Thiocystis violascens DSM 198: one gene and its partner. Each later gene encodes a partner of the first gene's protein in a complex. Links are inferred from orthologs where the notes say so. Each region holds a gene or a part of one and is shown in the gene's direction. Other genes may lie near its edges.

What was found.
Region 2: the proteins of tsaD (region 1) and tsaB are in contact, whole or in part, in a solved structure (PDB 4WQ4), measured with the Escherichia coli proteins. The link is inferred for Thiocystis violascens DSM 198 from one-to-one orthologs.

What each region holds. Positions count from the first base shown.
Region 1 is NC_018012.1:4,432,409-4,440,376, reverse strand. What follows is about bases 1,561-4,380. They hold tsaD (tRNA (adenosine(37)-N6)-threonylcarbamoyltransferase complex transferase subunit TsaD), read left to right. Parts: upstream 1,561-2,367; coding sequence 2,368-3,393; downstream 3,394-4,380. Other genes in these bases: THIVI_RS19705 (PAS domain-containing sensor histidine kinase), read right to left, coding at 3,458-4,380; rpsU (30S ribosomal protein S21), read right to left, coding at 1,942-2,157; THIVI_RS19720 (GatB/YqeY domain-containing protein), read right to left, coding at 1,561-1,773. In the rest of the region: dnaG (DNA primase), read right to left, coding at 1-1,293; more of THIVI_RS19720, read right to left, coding at 1,330-1,560; more of THIVI_RS19705, read right to left, coding at 4,381-5,209; glycerol-3-phosphate 1-O-acyltransferase PlsY, read right to left, coding at 5,449-6,045; THIVI_RS19695 (dihydroneopterin aldolase), read left to right, coding at 6,134-6,532; THIVI_RS19690 (DUF938 domain-containing protein), read right to left, coding at 6,515-7,141; THIVI_RS19685 (SOUL family heme-binding protein), read right to left, coding at 7,141-7,794.
Region 2 is NC_018012.1:4,681,542-4,689,526, reverse strand. The notes cover bases 3,430-6,266. They hold tsaB (tRNA (adenosine(37)-N6)-threonylcarbamoyltransferase complex dimerization subunit type 1 TsaB), read left to right. Parts: upstream 3,430-4,429; coding sequence 4,430-5,104; downstream 5,105-6,266. Other genes in these bases: THIVI_RS20805 (response regulator), read right to left, coding at 6,095-6,266; THIVI_RS20810 (cold-shock protein), read left to right, coding at 5,673-5,885; THIVI_RS20820 (hypothetical protein), read left to right, coding at 3,494-4,405. Also shown: thiol reductant ABC exporter subunit CydC, read left to right, coding at 1-405; THIVI_RS23090 (hypothetical protein), read right to left, coding at 1,750-2,169; THIVI_RS20825 (adenosine kinase), read left to right, coding at 2,319-3,308; more of THIVI_RS20805, read right to left, coding at 6,267-7,765; THIVI_RS20800 (ATP-binding protein), read right to left, coding at 7,765-7,985. UniProt on the Escherichia coli protein: Required for the formation of a threonylcarbamoyl group on adenosine at position 37 (t(6)A37) in tRNAs that read codons beginning with adenine.

The sequences.
Region 1 (7,968 bases):
GCGTCGGGCGCGCGTCGGGCGCGCGGCCGAGGGGTCGGCCAACCCCGCGAGTTCGGCCAGTCGTTTGTTCAGCAGGTCGCGGTAGATCCCCTTCGGCAGCCGTTCGACCAATGGCCGGGCAAGCTGGGCAAGCCGGGCGCGACCGTCGAGGCTGGTCATCTCGGCCTGTTCGGACAGATGATCGATGAGAAACTCCGACAGCGGGAAGGCCTTTTCGAGGCGCGCCGCGAAGCCGTCCGCGCCCTCGCGGCGGACCAGCGTATCCGGATCGTCTCCCTCGGGCAGAAAGAGAAAGCGGATCGACTGATGGCCGGTGACCAGGGGCAGCGCGGTTTCCAGGGCTTTCCAGGCCGCCGCGCGCCCGGCGCGGTCGCCGTCGAAACAGAAAATCAGCTCCGGAACCGTGCGCAGAAGCAGTTGCAGGTGTTCGGGCGTGGTGGCGGTGCCAAGGGTGGCGACCGCGTTGCCGATGCCGAACTGAGCGAGTGCGATCACGTCCAGATAGCCCTCGACCACCAGCAGCGAGGTCAGCTTGCGATTCGCTTGCTGGGCCTCGAACAGACCATAGAGTTCGCGGCCTTTGTGAAAAACCGGCGTTTCCGGCGAGTTCAAATATTTCGGCTTGCCCTCGCCGAGGAGCCGTCCCCCGAAGCCGATGACCCGCCCGCGGCGGTCGCGGATCGGGAACATGATGCGGTCGCGAAAGCGGTCGTAGCGCCGCCCGTCCTGTTCGGCGATCAGGCCGCAGGTCATGAGGCGCTCGCGCTCGATGGCGCCCGCACCGAGCCGGGACAGGAGGAAGTCGTAGCCGGGCGGGGCGAAACCAAGATCGTAGCGGGCGGCGATCTCGCCAGTCAGCCCGCGGCCTTTCAGATAGTCCACCGCCCTGGACGCCTCCGCATGCTCTCGCAGTTGCTGGCGATAGAGGATGGCGGCCTGTTCGAGCAAATTGAACAGAGGCGTTTGATCGGGCGCGGCTGGCACGGCGTCGCCGCTCGACGGAACCTCAAGCCCGGCCCGCTGGGCCAGTTCCTCGATCGCCTCCCGGAATGGCAGGTGATCGTATTCCATGAGAAAGCCGATCGCGGAACCGTGGGCGCCGCAGCCGAAACAATGATAGAACTGCTTATCCGCGCTGACGGTGAAGGACGGGGTCTTTTCGTCGTGGAAGGGGCAGCGGGACTGATAGTCCTTGCCGGCCTTGCGAAGCTGGATGCGGGAACCGATCAGATCGACGATGTCGGTCCGCGCCAGCAGGTCATCGATGAATTCGGGGGGAATTCTACCGGCCATGCCTGAGTCGCAAGCAATGGGATGGAACGGCGCGGATCAGCCCGCGAGTCGTTGCTTGACCATCGCACTGACGGCGCCCATGTCGGCGCGGCCCTGAACCTGCGGGCGGACGATGGCCATGACCTTGCCCATGTCGCTCATGGCGACGGCGCCGGAGCTGACGATCGCCGCGTCGAGCAGCGTGGTCAGTTCCTCGTCGGTCAGGGCGGTCGGCAGATAACCCTGGATCACCTCGACCTCGAAGCGCTCGACATCCGCCAGATCCTCGCGCCCGGCAGCGCTGTACTGAGTGATGGAGTCGCGGCGTTGCTTCAGCATCTTGTCGAGAACCACCAGAACCTGCGGATCGTCGAGTTCGATGCGTTCATCAATCTCGCGCTGTTTGATGGCGGCCAGGATCAGACGGATCACGCCAAGCCTGACCTTGTCGCCCGCCTTCATGGCGGTCTTCATATCGTCCTGGATTTGCTGCTTGAGCATGGCTAGACGAGGCTCCCTGAACACGGAGGTGTAACGGGTCGAAAAACGGGTTCGGAAAAACGGATCAGGAAACCAATCGCGTGGAACGGCGATTGGATCCAAAAGCGGGAGACCGATCTACTCCATTGGCCGCATCCGGGATAAGCCTGGATGCCAGCCTTCGCCCGATCAGTATGGGCGTTCCCAGCGACGGGATTCGCGTTGCAATTTTTTCTGATGACGCTTGACGGCCGCCGCTTTTTTGCGTTTCCGCTCGGAGGTGGGCTTTTCGTAAAACTCACGACGGCGGACTTCGGCGAGCACCCCTGCCTTTTCGCAGGAACGCTTGAATCGCCGCATAGCGACTTCGAATGGCTCGTTTTCTTTGACGCGAACGCTGGGCATAGAGTGTCCTTGGGTGTCTCCAGATGGGAGGGGCCGGTGAAAAAGATCGCTAATTTTACCGGAATATCCACCTTGATTGCAAAATAAAACCGCGCCCGGTGCGATCGGCGTTGTCACAAGTGTTCGGACAGATTGGCGCGAACCTGCAAACGTCGGCATCGACGCGGTTTAATATGCCCCAAATTCGCTTTAATCTCTGGACGTAAAAACATGCGTGTATTAGGTATCGAGACATCCTGCGACGAAACCGGGGTCGCGGTCTATGACGGCGAACTCGGACTGCTCGCTCACGCCGTTTACAGCCAGGTGGAAATTCACGCGGAATACGGCGGCGTGGTACCCGAATTGGCCTCCCGCGATCATGTCCGCAAGACGCTGCCGCTGATCCGCCAGGTGCTCGACGAGGCCGGGCTGGCTCCAAACGGGATCGACGGCGTGGCCTTCACCGCCGGACCTGGGTTGATCGGCGCGCTCCTGGTCGGGGCTGCGCTGGGTCGCAGTCTGGCCTGGGCCTGGGGGGTGCCGGCCGTCGGCGTGCATCACATGGAGGGACATCTTCTGGCGCCGCTGATCGAGGATCCGGCGCCGGACTTCCCCTTCGTCGCCCTGCTGGTCTCCGGCGGTCATACTCAACTGGTGGATGTCGCGGGCATCGGACGCTACCGGATTCTCGGCGACTCGCTCGATGACGCCGCTGGCGAGGCGTTCGATAAAACGGCCAAGATTCTCGGCCTGCCCTACCCCGGCGGACCGGAGTTGGCCCGGCTCGCCGAACGGGGCGATCCGCTGCGTTTTCGCTTTCCGCGCCCCATGACCGATCGGCCCGGATTGGAATTCAGCTTCAGCGGACTCAAGACCTTCGCACTCAATACGCTCCATCGCGAATTACCGATCGCCGCCGATCCCATGCAAACGCGCGCCGATATCGCGCGCGCCTTCGAGGAGGCTGTGGTGGACACGATGGTCATCAAGTGTCGGCGCGCCCTGCGCGAGACCGGCCATCGTCGGCTGATTCTGGCCGGCGGCGTCAGCGCCAACCGGCGCCTGCGCGAGCGCATGGACACCGCCATCGTGGCCGAGGGCGGCGAGACCTTCTATCCCCGGCCCACCTTCTGCACCGACAATGGCGCCATGATCGCATTCGCCGGCTGGCAGCGGCTGCGCGCCGGTCAGTCCGAGCCGCTCGCCTTCAGGCCAAGGGCGCGCTGGCCGCTGGAAGAATTGCCGCCAGTTTAAAACGCCTCTCACTGATCGCCCCGGCAACCACGAAGCGCGGGGCGCGCACCACCTTCCCGTCACGCTAAACGCGATTTAACGGCAGCGTGAAATGAAACTCGGCGCCTTCGCTCGGATTCGGCTCGGCCCACAGGCGTCCGCCGAGCGCCTCGGCAATCGCCCGACTGATGGCGAGCCCCAGCCCCAAGCTGGCATCGCGCGTCGACTCGAAGATGTTGAACAGCCTTTCATGCTGGTTCGCGGGCAAGCCAGGCCCCGAATCGGTCACGATCAACTCGATCTCGGCCGGCCTCGGCACAACCTCGACAACGACCTCCCGGCGCGTCGATCCAGCCCCATCGATGGCCTGCACGGCGTTGCAGATCAGATTGACTAGCACCTGCTCCACCTGCACCGGGTCGGTCAGGATCTCCGGCAGTTCCGCTGGCGCGACCAGCCGCAACTGGACGCCATGATCCGAGGCGAACCACTGCACCAGATCGAGAGCGTGCCTGAAAACCTGCTCCGCCGACACCACGATCTTTTGCATCTGGCGCCCGCGCAAGAAGGAGCGCAGGCGTTCCATGATGTCGCCGGTCCGCCGGACCTGCTCGTCAATCCGCGCGATCACCTGGATCAGACGCCGCGGATCGGCATTCGGGCCTTCCACCAGTTGCGACGCCGCGTTACAGAAAAATCCAGCGGCGCTCAGTGGCTGAAGCAGTTCGTGGATCAGCGAGAACGCGAGGATACCCACCGCATTGAGCCGGTCGACCTGGGCGATGGCGTCGCGCGCGCGTCGCGCGGCTTCCTCCGCCTGGCGGCGCTCGGTGATGTCCATGTGCACCACAACGGCACCGTTCAGTTCGCCGCCAAGCGGAGCCACGTTCATCAGGAACCAGCGCTGTTGTTGTCGCGAATGGCAGGGATACTCGACGCTGAAACTTGGACGACGACGCTGGATTACCTCCCGGATGCCGGCGGCGGCAGGGGGAACATCCGTGCCGGCGCCCTGCTCTGCCCGCTCGCAGATGTCGAGATAATTCAAATTGATGGCATCGCGCAGCACGTCAGCTCCGCCGTTTTCATCGGCGAATTCGCGCCACGCACGATTGACGGCCAGAATGTGTCCCGCGGGATCCAGGACGGCGATCTGCGCCGGCAGCGCGTCGAGGACCGACTGACGCAGCCGATCGCTCGCCAACCGGCGTTCCTCGGCCTCGTGCTCGGCGGTGATATCGAGCAAAACCGTGAAGCACTCCGTACCGACGGCGCTCTCTCGGCGGATCGAACGCAGCCGCACCACCCGCGCCCGTGACGCATCGTGCAGACGCTCCACGAGATCGAAGGCCGCCGGAGGCACCCCCGCGTCCGCGAAGACCGCCCGAAGGTGCGCAAGAAAGGCGCTGTTGCGCCGACCGACCAGAAAGCGCTGGAAAGGGCAACCCGCAAGCCGATCGGCCGGCTGGCCCAGCAATGCCGCCGCAACGCGGTTGATCGCCCGAATCATGCCCGCCGCATCGAACACCACATAGCCCACCGGGGCGTCCTGGAAGAGACTGGCATAGTGATCGCGGGAGGTTTCCAGGGCCTCCTGACTTTTGCACAGTTCGTGCCCCTGCATCTCCAGTTCGATCTGGTGGCTTCGCAGATCGAGCATGAGCGACTGGGTCGCGTCATTGGCCAGGCGCGCCGAATTGAGCGCGGCAATCAGATTCTGAAACTGCGCCCGCAGCAGCCCTTTATCCAGCAAACCGGTCTCCGCCGGACGCTCGCCCTCCCCGCCATCGCTCGCGGCCAGGGATACTGCGGGGAGCTTCCGCATCTTGTCGCGCATCGCCGTCTCCCGATCAGGGATAACCATAACATCGATCTGTTGATTCAGCCGCCAGCCTCCAGCGTTATTTTATCGAGGTTTTCGCTGGCCAACGTCTTCCCCCGATGGATGAACCGCGGCAAGCGAGGCGCAATGGCCAAGTGTCTGATTCAACAAGCTAGCCGCTGGAGGCTATCAGCCGAAAGCTCTTTATCGGGATGCAGCAAACCCGAACCGGCGTCGCTCGCTCGGGGCACGGTTTACTCCGGCTTCGACACCAGCCGCTCTTCCTTGCCCGTGAGCAGATTCCGGATATTGCTGCGATGACGCCAGATCAGCAGACCGGTGATGATGAGCTGCATGCCGATCAGCACGCGCTCGGGCCAGAACGCCCAGACGATCGCCGGCGCGAGCGCCATGGAAATCAGTCCCGACAGCGAGGAGATCTTGAGCACCTTGGCGACGAAGAGCCAGATGGCCGCGACACAGAGACCGATCGGCCAGTAGAGTCCGAACTGCACGCCCAGAGCGGTCGCCACGCCCTTGCCGCCACGGAATCCGAAAAAGACCGGATAAAGGTGGCCGATGAAGGCCGCCAGACCGATCCCCGCCAGCACCGCCGGACCGACGCCAACCGCATGTCCGACGAGCATCGGAATCAGCCCCTTGAGGCTATCGCCGAGCAGGGTGATGGCGGCCGGTTTTTTGCCCCCGATACGCAGCACGTTGGTCGCGCCGGGGTTATTGGAACCCTGGGTGCGCGGGTCCGGCAGGCCCATCAGCCGGCAAACGATGATGGCGCTGGAGACGGAGCCCAACAGGTAGGCGGCGGCGATGAGCAGGAGGCTGATAATCATGAGTCGGAATTGGACCTGTGATGAAGGTTGAGGTCAAGATAGGATAACTACTCAAGTCGCTGACGTCGTATCCGGAGATTCCCCCACCATGGACATCGTTTTCATCCGCGGTCTGCGGATCGAGACCATCATCGGCATCCACGATTGGGAGAAGCATGCGCGCCGTCCCCTGATCCTGGATCTGGAGATGGCCAGCGACATCGCTCGCGCCGCCGCGACCGACCGGATCGCGGACGCGCTGGACTATGACGCCGTGACCCGTCGCCTTGTCCACACCGTCTCGGAGAACCGCTTCGAGTTGGTGGAGACGCTCGCCGAGCACTGCGCCGCGCTCCTGCGCGAGGAGTTCGGCATCCCCTGGCTGCGCCTGACGCTGAACAAACCGGGCGCGGTGGGCGAAGGCGTCGATGTCGGGGTCGTCATCGAGCGCGGCGAGCGCTCGGCGAACAAAGCCGTCGGCGTCCAGCCTTCAGACGCCAGCCGGTGACACGCCAGCGGCGTTGCGCTGCCACACCAGCGTGCGATTGTTGACCGGCATGGCGTGATTGTCGATGAGCGCCAGGTCATGCCGGGCGGCGAACGTCCGAAGATCGTCCAGGTCGCGCAGCCCCATCCTGGGATCGCGCGCCTTGAGCGCGGCATCGAAACGCCGGTTACTGTCGCTGGTGTAATGTCCGCCTTCGTTGAAGGGGCCGTACAGCGCGAAATAACCGCCGGGCGCGAGCACCGCGCCCACGCCACGAAACAGGACCGCGACCTCTGCCGCCGACATGATGTGCGCGGTATTGGCGCTAAAGATGGCATCGAAAGGCCCGGCCGGCCAGACGCCGTTGACATCGAGGGTCAAGGGCGGCGGAAGGTTGGGCAGCGCGGTCTCCTCCAGCCAGGCGCGGATACCCGGCAGATGCTCCGCGACATCGCTGGTCTGCCAGGTCAGATGCGGCATGGCCGCCGCGAAAAAGACCGCGTGCTGGCCGGTGCCGCTGCCGATTTCGAGCAGATGACGCGCCGACGCGAACAGCGGACGGATCACGGCCAGGATCGGCTCCCGGTTTTCGTCGCAGGAGGAGGCATAGGGTTTCCCGTGCGAGGACATCAGTTGGCCTCCCGGACGAGGTCGGTCACCTCGATCATCACCTCGTTGCGGCGCAGAAAGCCGGGGGTGAAGGGGTCGTTGTAATAGGCATAAACCGGCGGGGCGGCCGGGCAGAGTCCGCGCGCGTCGATCCATTCGCGCAAGGCATCTTCCTGGATCGAGATCGACTCATCCGTGGTTCTGCCGTTGAACCGCACCGCCGCGACGCGGCGCGCCGGCAGCTCGCGCAGACGCACTTCGGCGCCGGCCGGCGTCGGCAGATCTTTCAGACCGTAACTGGCTGGCATGATGAAACGCACGGTCCAAACGCCCTCCGCGTCCTGGGATTGGGTGACCGGCACGGTCATGGCGATGGGCTCGGCGCGCTGCTGGATCACCGGCGCCGTCATGGAGACCCGATCGCCCGCGCGCTCCTTGGCGAAGATGTAATTCGCCAGCGGCGAGAAACCGGCACTGAGCGCCTTCCGACGTTCGCCCCTGGTGGTCACCTCGGCAACCACGAGCGGCGGATAGTCCCGGACTTCAAAGGGGCCATCCTGTTGCACCACCCGATACTCGGGCGTCTCGACGTTCTGCACGACGAAAACGAATACCGCCATCGCGGTGACGGCCAACAGAAGCAGTGCGACAGCACCGATCAGCAGAATTTTCATGGGCTGACATCTCGTGGATAATCAATTGATCTTAAGGCGATTTCCGGGAAGGTTTCGACCGGAATCAACGCTTCAAATGGAGATAATGCTGTCCGGAAGCGGCGAGCGGGACTCGGCCTCTTCGCTCCGACCGGTTGGCCGAGGAGCCGAGTGCAACTCGGCGATCCCAGGGCG
Region 2 (7,985 bases), 250 kb from region 1 along the record:
GAACAGGCGTGCCGGGTCGCGCAGATCCACGACTTCATCGCCGAACTCCCCGAGGGCTATGACACCTGGGTCGGCGAAACCGGCGTGCGGATGTCCGGGGGGCAGGGGCGAAGAATCGCCGTCGCGCGGGCGCTGCTCAAGGACGCGCCCATCCTGCTGCTTGACGAGCCGACCGAGGGCCTGGACGCCGCCACCGAGCGCGATCTGATGCAGGCGCTCGACCGGCTGATGGTCGGGCGCACGGTCCTGCTGATCACCCACCGTCCGGCCGGGCTGGACTGGGTCGATCAGGTGCTAGTGCTCGATCGGGGCCGCGAGTTGGCCCACGGCGATGTCTCCGTGGTGCCGCAGGCGACGCAGGCCGCGCTGCTCGCGGTCGGGCCGACGCTAGACGCCTCGATATAAGCCCACCTTTCGCCCGCAAGCGGGCTCCTACCGAGTTTGACGCTTGGCAAAGTCATTTCCGGAAATCGCCTAAGAGGGTGTAGACAAAAATAATTGAGCTGCTATTTGTATACCAGTCTACAACTGAGCTGGTGTGCGCTGATGTCGAAAGCTGGTCGTCCCCCCAAGATTCACGAGGCGGAGCAAGCGGTATTGCGTCAAATTGTCACGGATCGCCCGACCTCCACGCTGTCAGAGATTGCCCGGGAACTCGCGGCACGGACGGGAATCGAGGCTCATGAAGCAACGATTCGCAAGTCCTTGCGGGAGGCGGGCGTCACGCGCCTCCGGGGCGAGAGTGGTCTCGAGGCGCAAGCGCGCGCAACGCCGCGTCGGTATGGGTATACGGATGCGCATCGTCGCCACGACCCCGACCAAAGCTACCCAAGTTGTCTGACCGATGCGGAGTGGGACTTGGTCGCCGCTCTCTTTGAGATGCCGGGCGGGCGGGGTCAACCGCCCCGCGTGTCGCGCCGGAGCATCCTGGAGGCGTGTTGCTACGTGGTGCGCACGGGGTGCGCGTGGCGGATGCTGCCGCACGATTTCGCGCCTTGGCAGAATGTCTACAAGACGTTTCGCCGTTGGAGTGCGGCTGGGAAGTTTGAGCAGATGCATGATCGACTGCGGGGGCAATGGCGCGAACGCGAGGGGCGTGAGATCGCGCCGACGGCGGCGGTGCTGGATGCGCAATCGACCCGCGGCTCGCCGCAGGGTGGACCGAGCGGCTTTGATGCGGGCAAGCAGGTCAAGGGGCGCAAGCGCAGCCTGGTGGTCGATACCTTGGGGTTCGTGTTGGCGGTGAGCGTGGTCGCGGCCAATCTTCAGGACCGCGATGCCGCCTCGGGCGCCGTCGCTGACGCGGCCGCCAAGTACCCCCAGATCAACACGGTGTTTGTGGATAGAGCGTACGCCGGTCAATTTGCCCAAACCACGGAGCAGACCCACGCGATCCGCGTGGAAGTCGTGCGCCATCCAGCCAACAAAAGCGTTGGCTCCTGGCACGTGGACGGGGGCCTGACCGAGTGGTGATCGCCAACGCCGACGGCTTCGTTCCGCTGCCGAAGCGCTGGGTTGTCGAGCGCACCCATGCGTGGAATGAGCGTGCCCGTCGATTGATCATGCATCATGACCGTCTGCCAGCGGTCTCCGAAACCTGGGTTTGGCTGGCGGAGGCGCGCATCCTGCTGCGGCGGTTGACCACAACGGTTTGATTTTGTCTACACCCTCTAAGGCGATTTTTAGAAAAGATACTCACAGCCATTCCGTAAAGCCGTTCGTGGTGAGGCCCTCGAACCACGAACGGCTTTACGGAATGGCAGTAAGCCGGCAGTTGTAGCACCCGCCATCGCCAACGTCCGCTTGCGGGCGACGAACCGTGCAAAAGGCGTGGACAAAGGAACACAGATCCATGAACCAACCGCTCGCGCTCCATTCCGACCCCATCGACGCTGACCGCCTCGCCGACGAAGACGCCCAGAACCGCCAGGCCGACTGGCCGACTGGCTCGCCGACAAGGTCTTCGGCGGCGAGGAGAACGCCGAGAAAACCGGCGGTCTCGTCGCCCGCTTCGTCGCCTCCTACGCACGACACAAGGACGTACAGCCGCTCGACGCCTGGCTGACCGCCGAATTCCGCCAGTATCCGACCCTCTGGCAGGATGACGCCGAGGTCGAATCCACCCGCCCGCGACATCATCGTCAGCGTCGAACAGGCCAATGCCGCCAAGGAATCGCTCTACGCCCATCTCGACCAGGTAAGAGCCGCGCAAGCTGGTTGGCCAAGCGGATCGAGGAGGGCGCTAAAAGCGAGAGGTCGGATCGGCTCCCGCCGCGCGGTACAATGGCCCGCTTTAGCGACTCAACGGCGGAACAAGCATGTCGAAGTATCACATCTACGGAATCGGCAACGCGCTGGTCGATCTGGAGTATGAGGTGGAGCCCCATGATCTGGGCATCCTCGGGATCGACAAAGGGGTCATGACCCTGGTCGACGAGGCCCAGCAGACGGGCATCATGCACCATCTCAAAGACCACCATCATCAACGCGGCTCCGGCGGATCGGCGGCCAATTCGATCATCGCCTTCAGCCAGTTCGGCGGGAAAGGCTTTTACTCCTGCAAGGTCGCCGACGACGAGCTGGGCCATTTCTACATGCGGGATCTTCTCGACGGCGGCGTCGACACCAACCACCACACCGAGAAGGCCCAGGGCCACACCGGGCGCTGCGTGGTGCTGGTGACTCCGGACAGCGACCGCACCATGTGCACTTTTCTCGGCGTCAGCGGCGATTTCTCCGCCCAGGAATTGGTGGAAGACGCGCTGCGGGATTCCGACTGGTTCTACACCGAAGGCTATCTGGTGACCTCGGACGCCGCGCGCGATGCCTCCATCGCGGCCAAGCGGATCGCGGACGCGGCGGGCGTCAAGACCGCCATCTCGCTGTCCGATCCGAACATGGTCAAGTTCTTCAAACACGGATTGCTGGAGATGATCGGCTCCGGCGTCGATCTGCTGTTCGCCAACGAGTTCGAGGCCATGGGCATGGCCGGCAGCGAGGATCTGTCGCGCGCGGTGGAGTATCTCAAAACCGTCAGCAGGAGCTTTGCCATCACCCGCGGTCCCGAGGGCGCACTGGTCTGGGACGGCGCAACGCTGATCGAAATCGCGCCGGTCAAGGTGGAGGCCGTGGATACGGTCGGCGCTGGCGATATGTTCGCCGGCGCCTTCCTCTTCGGTCTGAGCCAGGGTTGGGACCACCAGCGCGCGGGCGATCTCGCCTCCGCCGCCTCGGCCAAATTGGTCACGAGTCTCGGACCGCGAATCTCGGCCACGGAAACACAAGCGATCCTGAAATCCTTTCGGTAAGTCTCAAAACGGCGAATTCGTTTCAAACGAATCCGCCGAATTGCGCACTCATCGTCACCCCCATCCGCCTCTTGAGGGTAGCATTTCAGGTAACCACACCGAATCCATCGCCCAGCAACCAACGGACCGCGGCCCACACCCGGATGGATGCGGCTATCCGTCGCGTCCCGATCGGAGCATGTGTCATGCTGACCTTCGATGCCCCTTCGCTGCCCTCCCCGCTCGCCATCCGGGAATGCACGCGGCCACGCTTCGACGGCAGTCTGGACAAATTGGGCGACTGGCTGACCGATCTGCGCGCGGCCGGGATACGCCAGTCCGGGCCAGCGCTGATTCTGGCCTTGGAAAAACTGCGCCGGTCGGAGATTTCAACCAGCCGGCGACTCGCCGCCCTGTCCGCCCTGAAGGTTCCCCTGCTCAAGACCTGCGCCGGTCTGCCGAAACCGGGGCTGGCCATCGGCAAAGCCGTCTCGCTCACGTCCGGCGTCACCCTCGAACAGCGTCTCGACCGACTCATGTTCGCGAACCTGAACCAGATGCTGCGCCAGATCGACCGGCAGGGTTGCCTCCTGTCCAACCGGGAATACCGCAAACGCGATTGGACGTTGCGGAATCTGTTCCGGTTCGCCAAGCGGCAGATGCGTTACGCCGCGCTCTGGAACACCCCGCTTCCAGCAAAAACCTGGCTCGACCTTCACGAACTCCATGTCTATCTGCTGGCTCAGCGTGTGATGCCGATGGCGACCATCGCGCCATCGGACACCGGAACCCATTGGACCGACCCCGAACTGGAGTACAAACAACTGCTCTTGTTTGGACTGGCCGCGCATCTCAAGCCGTCCGCGGTCCGCACCGACGTTTTCCTGGAGGGGCTGCCCGGCTGGGCCACGCAAACCCTGCTGGAAGACCCGGAACGGATGTTGGGCAGAATCAGGCTGTTTTTGGTGCCCATGCTCGAAGACGAACCGCCGCGCCAATTGGCCGGCCCGCTGCATGCGGCCTTTCGCGGCTGGGTGTTGCAACCGCCCTACTCTTTTATCCATCAGCTCGACGGGATCGGGTATAAAATCGCCCCCCATCGGAATCCCTTCGCCTGAACGCGTCTTCATAGCCAGCCCTTCATGAAACTGCTTGCGATCGACACCTCCGGCGATGCCTGCTCCGCCGCGCTTCTGATCGATGGAAAGATCGAGCAATTGTTTGAAACCGCTCCCCGTCGACATGGCGAACGCATCCTGCCCATGATGCAGGACTTGCTGGATCGGGCCGGTCTCCGCGTCAATGCGCTGGATGCCCTGGCCTTCGGCTGCGGTCCCGGTTCGTTTACCGGGGTGCGGATCGCGGCGGCGGTCATCCAGGGCGCGGCATTCGGCGCCGATCTTCCGGTCCTACCCGTCTCGACGCTGGGTGCCCTGGCTCAGGGTCAATTTCGTCGTGGCGGACAACGTCGTCTGCTGACGGCGCTCGACGCCCGCATGGGCGAGGTGTACTGGGGATGTTTCGAGGTGGGCGAGGACGGACTTGCCGCGCCTCGCGGCGAGGAAGCGGTCTGCCCGCCGGATCGCGTCGAGTTGCCGGCCAACCACGGCTGGTACGGGGTTGGATCGGGATGGGCGGCCCACACCGCTAGTTTGACGGCCCGCGTCGGCGACGCCTTGGCCGGTGTCAATTCCGATGCTCTCTGCGAGGCCCGCGACATTGTCATCATGGCGGCCGCACAATTGCACGCGGGTCGACAGGTCTCGCCTGAACTGGCTGCTCCGGTTTATCTCCGGGATCGGGTCACGCGAACGTAGGCGACAGGACCAGTGCGTTGCCATGCCGGAACATGGGGTTCGGTCGCGGACACCGCTGTTCATCGTTATCGCGCAATGCCCCACGCTAGTGCGTGCCCCTCGGGATACGGCGTCAGGTCGGCGCGGTTCGGGTTTTCGTCCTGAAATTTCATTTATTCGGAAGACTTTTTGGAGTTTCGATGTACACTACTCTTCCATGAAGCAGCGGATGCAGCGAAAATCGGCTCATGCGTATCCAAAAACGGTTCCACATCCTTCAAGCCATCACGCATCGTGCGCTTTCCTGTACCGAGCGCCGTCATCCAGCATCTGCATTTCCGTAGTCCGATTTCCTTCCTTTTTTATCTAGTATGCATTACCCATCCGTGCCCCTTCGACACCTGCTCGACTTGAGTTTGCCTCGGGTCCTGACTTTCCAGTGCCGATCGAAACGGGCGATTCCGCAAAGAGGTAATGTTCGCGGCGAATTCCACTCGTGATCGAGTGGGCAGTGAAACTGGTCTCAAGAAAGAGATCAGGTTTGAGTAATGCCAACGCAGGTTGGTACGTCTAAAGTGATGAGGTCGATATGGCAGGCGAATTGGTTTCCGGTACGGTCAAGTGGTTCAATGACGAGAAGGGCTACGGTTTCATTGAACGGGAAGGTGGCAAGGACGTCTTCGTCCATCACAGCGCTATCAATGGCGCGGGGCGTAAAACCCTGCTCGAAGGTCAGCGAGTGACGATGGAAGTGACCCAGGGCCCCAAGGGACCGCAAGCAGAGAATGTCACTCCGAACTGATCGGCGGTTTGACCGGTTACCGGCAACATCGTCCCATGAGTGACATCCGCGGGATCCGATGGCGGATCCCGCGGTTATTTCCGTGAAGAGCGTACCGACCAAGTCCCTTTATCTTTATCGCAAGGTAGAGCGGACACGATCTGGCACGCATCGGTTCGCACCTTACGCGGCCTGATTCAGGCGCTACGCGAACGATTCCAGAATGTTCCCTATAGCAACAACTCGACCAACTTTTCCATTCGTATCGGCTTGGTTGCAAAGTCATTCATGCCGGCGTCCAGACAGGCTTGACGATCGTCCGCCGTCGCATTGGCGGTCAGTGCGATGATCCTTGGCTGACGATGGTTTGGAGGCAGTTGTCGAATCTGGCGACTGGCGCCGATGCCATCGAGTTCCGGCATCTGGACATCCATCAGAATCACATCGTAGACACTTTGTTTGGAAGCCTCGACGGCCTCCACGCCATTATTGACGACGTCGGCCTGAAGGCCGAGATGTTTTAACAGTTTCAGGGTCACCATCTGATTGATCGGGTTGTCCTCGGCCAGCAGGATGCGCAACCTCGGCGGTGGATCGGTCGGCTGGGCCAGATCCAATGCGGGCGTGACCGCTGGATCCCTGACTGCGCCATACTCGACGACCAACGCACGTCCCCCGTCCGCTCCGCCGCTGCCTGACCCGATCGCCTGCCGATGACGGATGGCCGGCATCAACCATGTGCAGCGAAAGATGCTGCCCTGCCCTGGAACGCCGGCACTCTCGACCTCGATGCCCCCGCCCATCAGCTCCGACAAACGCCGGCAGATCGCCAGACCCAGACCAGTTCCGCCATAACGCCGGGTCGTGGATGCGTCGACCTGACTGAATTTCTGGAACAGCCGCGACTGCGCTTCGCGGGGAATGCCGACGCCGGTATCCTGTACCGTCAAGATCAGCCGATAGACGCGCTCCGTCTCCAGGCCGCCCGCTGCCGTCGCGCCGCCGGACAAGGAAGACGAAGAGGACGCCGCCTCCTGTCCGGCCAGCGCGATGGCGACACTCCCGCGCTCGGTGAACTTCACCGCGTTGCTGACCAGATTGACGATGATCTGTCTCAGACGATGGTCGTCCCCGACAAATTCGCGCGGCAGGCCCGGATCCAGTTCGACCGTCAACCGGAGTTGCTTTTCCCACGCCTTGTTCTTGACGAGATCCAGCGCGCCTTGCACGCAATCCTGGAGAACGAAGCGGAGCGGATGCAGTTCGAGCATCCCCGCCTCGATCTTCGAGTAATCCAGGATGTCGCTAATGAGAAACAGCAGTGCATTGCCGCTGGTCTCGATGATGCCGACATAGTCGCGCTGGGTCGCGTCCAGTGGGGTCGTCGTCAGCAGTTCGCTCATGCCGATGATGGCGTTGAGCGGGGTGCGGATTTCATGGCTCATGTTCGCCAGAAACTCGCTCTTCGCGCGATTCGCCGACTCCGCGTCCGACTTGGCCTGTTTGAGTTCGGCATCGGCGCGACTCAGGCGGACCTGGGTGTTCAGACGGGCCGCCAGTTCGCTCACCTCGAAGGGTTTGTTGACGAAGTCCACCGCGCCCGCCGCGAAGGCCCTGACCTTGCTGTCGACATCGCTCTTGGCGCTGAGCATGATGACGCGCAGATGTGCCAGGTGCGGATTGGATTTGAGAATCTCCAGCACCTCGAAACCATCCAGACCGGGCATCATGATGTCGAGCAGGACGACATCGATCGCGTCTTCCGATTCCAGCATCACCAGCGCGTCCGTGCCATCGGCCGCTTGCAGGATGTCGTATTGGTCTTTGAAGAGTTCGTGGATAAATTCGCGAATACTCTGCTCGTCATCCACGATCAGCAGGGTCGGGCGCGGCTCCTCCATTAGGCGCGACCCCGGAAGCTCTCGATCAACTCGATCATCTGTTCGCGGCGGAAGGGCTTGGTGACAAAGCCGTCCGCGCCAGCCTCGCGCGCGCGCTGTTCGTCGATTTGCTGGGTGGCGGCGGTGAAGATGATGATCGGCGTATCCCGCGTGTTGCTGTTGCGCTTGAGGGTGCGACAGATATCGTAGCCGGAAATGCCGGGAATCCAGGCATCCAGCA